DNA from 2 places in the Glutamicibacter arilaitensis Re117 genome. Region 2 is predicted to be linked to the other one. Evidence: predicted binding sites of a transcription regulator. Region 2 holds the regulator's gene; the other holds the start of a gene.

Region 1 (3,411 bases), 1.4 Mb from region 2:
ATTCTGCGTCAGGGAGTCCGCCATGGTCCCGTCAGCACGAAGGACATTGAGCATCAGGCGGAGGTCATGCAAGGTCTCGGTACTCAACTTGGCGATGACATCGAGGGCTTCAAGGGCCTTTTGGCCGTCGTTAGCGAATTTCGCAGCTTTCGACTGCATGGCCACAACAGTAATGTCATGCGCGACGATATCGTGCAGGTCCCGTGCGATGTTCTTGCGCTCCCGGTCGACCGCAAGGCGCGTCTGCTCCCTGACTGCTTGCATTTGATGCACGGCAACAGCATTCTTCTCGCGCAGCAAGTAAATATTCCTCGTGAGGAAAAAGGCCATTGCCGCCAATGGGGCAAGCGCCACGAGCAAGACCGCATCTTTTCCTGACTGAATACCGAATTGCACCATCCAGGCTGCAGACAAGGTCAGAAACAAGGCCCTAACACTTAATGCCCTGGCCGTCGCCGCCAGGGACGAGAATATCATGAACGAAACGATAGTCCAGAAAAACAGGGAGCTATCGGTGAGGAAGAAATAGGCAACAGCCACGAACAATCCGATGGATACTGCAGGCCATCGCAGGCCCAGCGCAAGGATCACGCAGAGCCCCAACCCCAGCAACGCGCCTCGAACCGAGACGTCGGACGAACCGCTGAACCCTTCTTCCAACAGGGTCACGAACTCACTACTGGAGACTGCAACCAGAACAGTAATACCGGTCCAAACAATGACACCCCGACCAGCGAAGAGCTTGGTCAGGGTGCCATTCACTCGTCCATTCATATGCCGAATAATCCCCCGGCGCTGATGATCAAGTCAAATACACTGCTTTATGGGCAGCCGACGCCATAGCGATTGCAGATCCATTCCGAGAAAGCAGATCCAAAACCAGCCGGCGTCGCCACGGCGCCGCTGCTCTGAGCGGATGAGGTCGCAGCAGATGCTGGAGCTGCCACAGCGGTCAATGGTGCCAGTACTAATGCGGCTACTGCCAGCATTTTCAAACCCTTCATAACAAACCCCAGTTCAGATCAACTTATATACTTTCAGGTGAGCGGGCCGATCGTTGGCCTATAAGGCATCGAAACAAAGGAATCAGATGGAAAAAATAAAGGTCCTTATTGTCGATGATGAACCTCTAATTCGGCACGCGTTGGGCACAATCCTAGCAACAGCTCACGGAATTGCAATGGTTAATTCTGTAGAAAATGGCCAGGCCGCAGTCGACTATTGCAAGGACAATCATGTGGACGTTGTTCTCATGGATTTACAGATGCCAATCATGGACGGAGTTAGTGCAACCAAGATAATCAAATCCGTACAAGACAGCCCTTCGGTCCTTGCTATTACTGCTTTTTCTTCTGATGAATATTTGGTCCCGGTATTAACCGCGGGAGCCAGTGGATATCTGGTGAAGGACTCTGAACCAGACGAAATTATTCGTGCTATCCATGCCGTCCACCAGGGAACCGCGGCCATTTCGCCGTCAGTCTCTTCCGATTTAGTTTCTGCTGTTCGTGAAGCGTATCGGGATAATTCTGGAGATATTCAGGAACTCGTATACGACTTGGGAATCACTAATCGTGAATTTGAGATTCTAAAGCTACTAGCCAAGGGGCTTAATAACCCGGAGATTTCCAAAACGTTGGCCATTTCAGAGACAACGGTTAAAACGCATATGGCGAAGATCTTCGTAAAGCTGGATGTTCGCGACCGAGTCCAAGCACTGGTCGCAGCTACGCGCATGGGACTTATTGAAATCCCAAGGGACTAGCCATCGAATCCCACCCCACCTGTGAAGTCAGCCTCTTCCACACCTCAGCGCGCATGATGCGGGAATAATTGCGCGCCATATGCGTTGAACATGAGCATAGACCGCTCAAGTTTCTACAAGGAGGCTCACTTGCCAGCATTTTTCGGCGCACCGTCAGATGGCTCGTTCGAGGAATTCCTCTCTCGGTTCCTCTCTGCTCGGGCCCAGGCAGCACGTCCCATCGACATTACCCGCCTGCTTTCGGCTCGAACCCACGAAGCCGTAGCCACCGCGGCCGCAATCTCCCATGAGCACGGCCATGACGAGATTGATTCCCTGCACCTACTCATGGCACTGTTGCGCACCGAACCAATCGGCGAACACCTCGGTGCCATGGGCGTGGACATCGATGCTCTAGGTGCAGACGCCATCGCTCGCATGCCCAAGTCCCAGGAAAAGGCAGAGAAGCCAACCCGCCTTTCCTCTTCTGCCCAGCGCAGCCTCTTCGACGCATACCAAGTGGCACGAAACTATGGCTCGACCTATATCGACCCGGATCACCTCTTCCTTGCGTTTGTCTTCAACCCGGAGTCGCCGGTCAGCCAGTTGCTCGCGCAACACGGTATTACCGGCCAGTCCCTGCAGCAAGCTGCCATGGAGCAGGCTCAGCGGGCCCAAAATGGCGGGCAGGAACAGGGCTCGGAGGAGTCAGATGTTTCCATGCTCGAACGCTACGGAACTGATTTGACCGCGCTTGCCGCTGATGGGCAGATCGATCCGGTCATCGGCCGTGACGACGAGCTGGACCAGGTTGTCGAAATCCTGGCCCGCCGCACCAAGAACAATCCGGTACTGATCGGCGAGGCCGGCGTAGGCAAGACAGCCATCGCCGAAGGCCTGGCCCGCGCCATCGTGGATGACCAGGTCCCGGAACAGATCCGCGGATCCCGCCTGATCTCCATCGACCTCCCGGGCATGCTGGCCGGAACGCGCTACCGCGGTGACTTTGAACAGCGCCTGACCGGGCTGCTGGAGGAAATCGCAGACGCAGAGGGCCAAGTCCTGGTGTTCATCGACGAAATGCACCTGCTGGTTGGCGCCGGCTCCGGAGAATCCGGAAATATGGATGCCGCTAACATCCTCAAGCCGCGCTTGGCTCGTGGAGAGCTGCACCTGATCGGCGCCACCACGCTGGATGAATTCCGCAAGGTGGAGAAGGACAGCGCTCTGGCCCGCCGCTTCGGCAAGGTCACCGTTGCCGAACCGTCCGAGGAAGTCAGCTTGGCCATCTTGGAAGGCCTGCGTGAATCCTACGAAGACCACCACCAGGTGCAGTACACCCCTGCGGCTCTGAAGGCCGCGGTGGCACTCTCGGCCCGATACCTCACCGACCGTCAGCTGCCCGACAAGGCGATCGACCTGATCGACATTGCTGGTGCACGGCGCTCGATTGCCGCTGGCGATACCGAAGACGTGCAGTCCCTGCGTGCGGAGCTGGTGGATGCTGAACGCGAGAAGTCCCGGGCCATCGGGGAAGAACGCTATGAGGATGCCAGCGCCTGGCGCGACCACATCACCGAGCTGACTGCCCGGATCACGGCCGCCGAGGAAGCCGGCGACGCGGGAATCACCCGCGTGGTGGATGAAGCCCAGATCTCCGAGGTCAT
Region 2 (3,411 bases):
CAGCCACAGGCCGCCAAAGACCAACCAAATAATGTTGAGAATACCGCGCACTAAATCAGTCATGTTTCCATTCTCCGTGATTTTCCTGCTTTGCTCCATCCGGGATCACCCCGATTCACACCCCTAGGGTGTCCAATCCCCTACTGCCCGGCAAGCATCGGGGCTGGTTGCTCGGCTAGGATTAATCATCATGAGCGAATCGAGCGAGCAGCAGCGCCCAGAGCACGGCACTGCCCCTAGGAATCCAGACCTTTTCCGTGCCGAGCCGGTATCTTTCGTGCGCCGCGGCAACCGCCTGCAAGGCCGCCGCGCCAGCGCGTGGGAGCGCAATGCCGAGCAGTACGTCATCGAGCCTCCTCGCAAGATTGCCGACACCTCGGTAGCTGATGACTTCCAGCTCGATCCGGCCCAGGCCTTTGGCCGCACCGCGCCGCTGATCGTGGAGATCGGCACCGGTTTGGGCGAGTGCATCGCCAACGCCGCCAAGGATGATCCTGAGCGCAACTACCTGGCAGTTGAGGTCTACCGTCCGGGGCTGGCCCAGCTGATGCTGAAGGTCGAGTCCTTCGGCATCAGCAACGTCCGCGCCGTTCAGGCCAACGCTCCAGAAGTTCTGGACGTCATGCTTGATGAAAACAGCGCCGACGAGATCTGGATCTTCTTCTCCGACCCGTGGCACAAGCCGCGCCACCACAAGCGCCGTCTGATCAAGGCTTCGTTCTTGGACAAGGTCTCGCGCGTGCTCAAGCCAGGTGGAACCCTGCGTTTGGCCACGGACTGGTCCAACTACGCAGAGCAGATGCGTGAAGTGCTCAATGCCCACCCAGACTTCGAAAACCAGCATCCAGGGAATCTGGCCGGCGAAGGAAGCAACCTGACCAAGGTCCGCCGCGATGGCATGGAAGGCTTCGACCCGGAGCCGGAATTCGTCGATGGGCAAGGTGGCTGGGCGCCGCGTTTCGAACGCCGCATTCTCACCAGCTTCGAGGGCAAGGCCTTGAAGGCCGGCCGCTTGGTCTTCGACCTGGCCTACACTCGCCTCGGCTAACCGCCGTAATGAAACCTTAGTCAGGGCCATGGAATTCTAGAATGGATTCCATGGCCCTTTCTGCTGCGCAAAATCTTCCCCATGCCCAAGCCCCGACGATGGAATATGCCGGGGTCCGCTTGGAACAGCTCTCTTTGGAGCATGCGCCGGATCTGGTGGCCCTTGCCGAGCAGGGGCAGTTGGATGACGCGTGGTTTGCCAGCACACCTACGACCCAGGCAATGGCAGAAAATATTGAGCACCGTTTGGCTTTGCAGCAGGCCGGTAAAATGGCGCCCTTTGCCATTATTGATCTGGCTACCGGCAGAGCCGTAGGTGCCACGACGTATTTGAATATTGACGCGGCCAATCACCGCCTGGAAATCGGATCAACGTTCCTGGCCATATCCGCCCAGGGCACCGGGATCAATCCCGCAGCGAAATATCTGCTGCTGCAGCGGGCCTTCGAGCAGCTGGAGTGCTATTCGGTGGCGTTCTGCACGCATTGGCATAATGCCGCATCACGGGCGGCAATTACCCGGTTGGGTGCCAAGCAGGATGGCGTCTTGCGCAATCACAAATATGATCCGGTCACCGGCACCTTGCGCGATACCGTGCTCTTCTCGATACTCCCCCACGAATGGCCTGCCGTGCGCACCCAGTTGAACGCGCGCCTAGCGCGCCACAGCCGCATCTAGCGTCCGATGGCCCGGCGGGCGGCGAAGAACGTGTAAGACTGCTGGCGGCGTTCGGGCCTCATGCCCCGAGCCAGCGAAACCACGTCTCCGCCAGAGGTTCCGGCGGCGAAAATGCGCGATTGGCCCTGGCGTACTGCGCTGAGTTCCTGGCGCAGTCCATCGACTTCGGATTGCAGGAACGCAACTTGGTCCTGCAGACCCAGGATCCGCTTGATGCCTTCCAGCGAGACGCCTTCCTTGCTCAGCGACTGCACTTGGCGCAACAGCGATACGTCGCGCTGCGAGTAGCGGCGTTGCTTGCCGCTTTGGCGGCTCGGCGAGACCAAGCCGATGCGGTCATACTGGCGCAGCGTCTGCGGATGCATGTCTGCAAGTTGAGCGGCGACGGAAATGACGAAGACAGGTCGCAGGTACTCCCCGTACACGTTGCTTCTACCACCTTTCTGCAAGGAGCCCGGGTTCGGGCCCTTTTGTTTGTGAGTCTATCTTCCCCGCCCAGCCAATTCGATGGCCGGGCAGGGAAAACAGCCTATTGAGCCTAGAGCTTGGCCTTGGCGGCCAAGTCCACTCGTGGATCCTCGCCCTCGGTGGCTGCGGCGAATTCCTCTACGGCCTTCTTTGCAGCATCCGACAGGTTCTGCGGGATCGCGACGTCCAAGACGATCAGCAGATCGCCGGCGGCCTTGGAAGTTTTCACTCCGCGGCCTTTCAAGCGCAAGGTTCGTCCGGAGTTGGATCCGGCTGGCACCTTCACCGCGACGGATTCCCCATCCAAGGTCGGCACATGGATCTTCGCTCCGAGTACCGCTTCGTCGAAGGTCACCGGCACGTGGATGCGGATGTTGTTCTCTTCGCGCTTGAAGAACGGGTGCTCAGTGACTTTGACCTTGACCAGCAGGTCACCGTTGCCGGCAGCCCCTGGCTGGCCCTTGCCGCGCACGCGCACCGACTGGCCGTCCTTGATGCCCGCAGGAATGCGCACGTCAATGACTTCGCCGTTCTGCTCGCGCAGGCCGATAGTGGTGCCCTTGATGGATCCGGCAAAGGAAATCGTGGTGCTGGCCGTGCGGTCAGCACCCTTGCGCGGTGGGGCGCTCTGTCCGAAGCCGCCACCGCCAAAGCCGCCGCCCCCGCCGAACAGGTCGGAGAAGTCCGGCTGTCCGCCGCGGCCGCGCGGGCCGCCTCCCCCGCCTCCGAAGAGGTTGGAGAAGATGTCCTCGAAACCGGCCTGTCCTCCCGGGGCACCGCCTGGTCCCCCGGCCGAGAAGCGAGCTCCGCCGCCCATGGCGCGGATTGCGTCGTACTGCTCGCGTTCTTCCTTATCCGAAAGCACCGAGTTGGCTTCCGAGATGTCCTTGAATTTCTTTTCAGCGGCCGCATCACCCTGATTGGTGTCGGGGTGGTACTTGCGCGCAAGCTTGCGGTACGCCTTCTTGATGTCCGCCTCACTGGCGTCCTTGGAGACGCCCAGAATGGCGTAAAAGTCTTTTTCGATCCAGTCCTGACTTGCCATCAGGGCCCCATCCTTTCAATGCCAATTCGAAACTGCCCACTGACGAAGTATCGGCAGTGGGCAGTTTCAATTGATTATTCGTGGCTATTCGCCGGTTGCTACCAGCACCTGGGCCGCACGCAGGATGGTGGTTCCCTTGCGGTAACCGGTGCGAAGCACCTGTCCCACGTGGT

What was found. The regulator HspR, encoded in region 2, represses chaperone genes until heat shock. The targets are predictions, from matches to a motif close to AAGTTGAGTCNNNNNGACTCAACTT.
Region 1: a site for HspR is predicted at 1,853-1,877, ahead of AARI_RS02100 (ATP-dependent Clp protease ATP-binding subunit). Genes of this name have one in related genera too.

What each region holds. Positions count from the first base shown of each region.
Region 1 is NC_014550.1:366,207-369,617, reverse strand. It holds gene AARI_RS02115 (sensor histidine kinase) at 1-762, opposite strand, end outside; gene AARI_RS02105 (response regulator) at 1,091-1,765, shown strand; gene AARI_RS02100 (ATP-dependent Clp protease ATP-binding subunit) at 1,895-3,411, shown strand, end outside.
Region 2 is NC_014550.1:2,836,616-2,840,026, forward strand. It holds gene AARI_RS13620 (YccF domain-containing protein) at 1-63, opposite strand, end outside; gene trmB (tRNA (guanosine(46)-N7)-methyltransferase TrmB) at 191-1,048, shown strand; gene AARI_RS13630 (GNAT family N-acetyltransferase) at 1,099-1,725, shown strand; gene AARI_RS13635 (heat shock protein transcriptional repressor HspR) at 1,722-2,150, opposite strand; gene AARI_RS13640 (DnaJ C-terminal domain-containing protein) at 2,264-3,238, opposite strand; gene AARI_RS13645 (nucleotide exchange factor GrpE) at 3,323-3,411, opposite strand, start outside.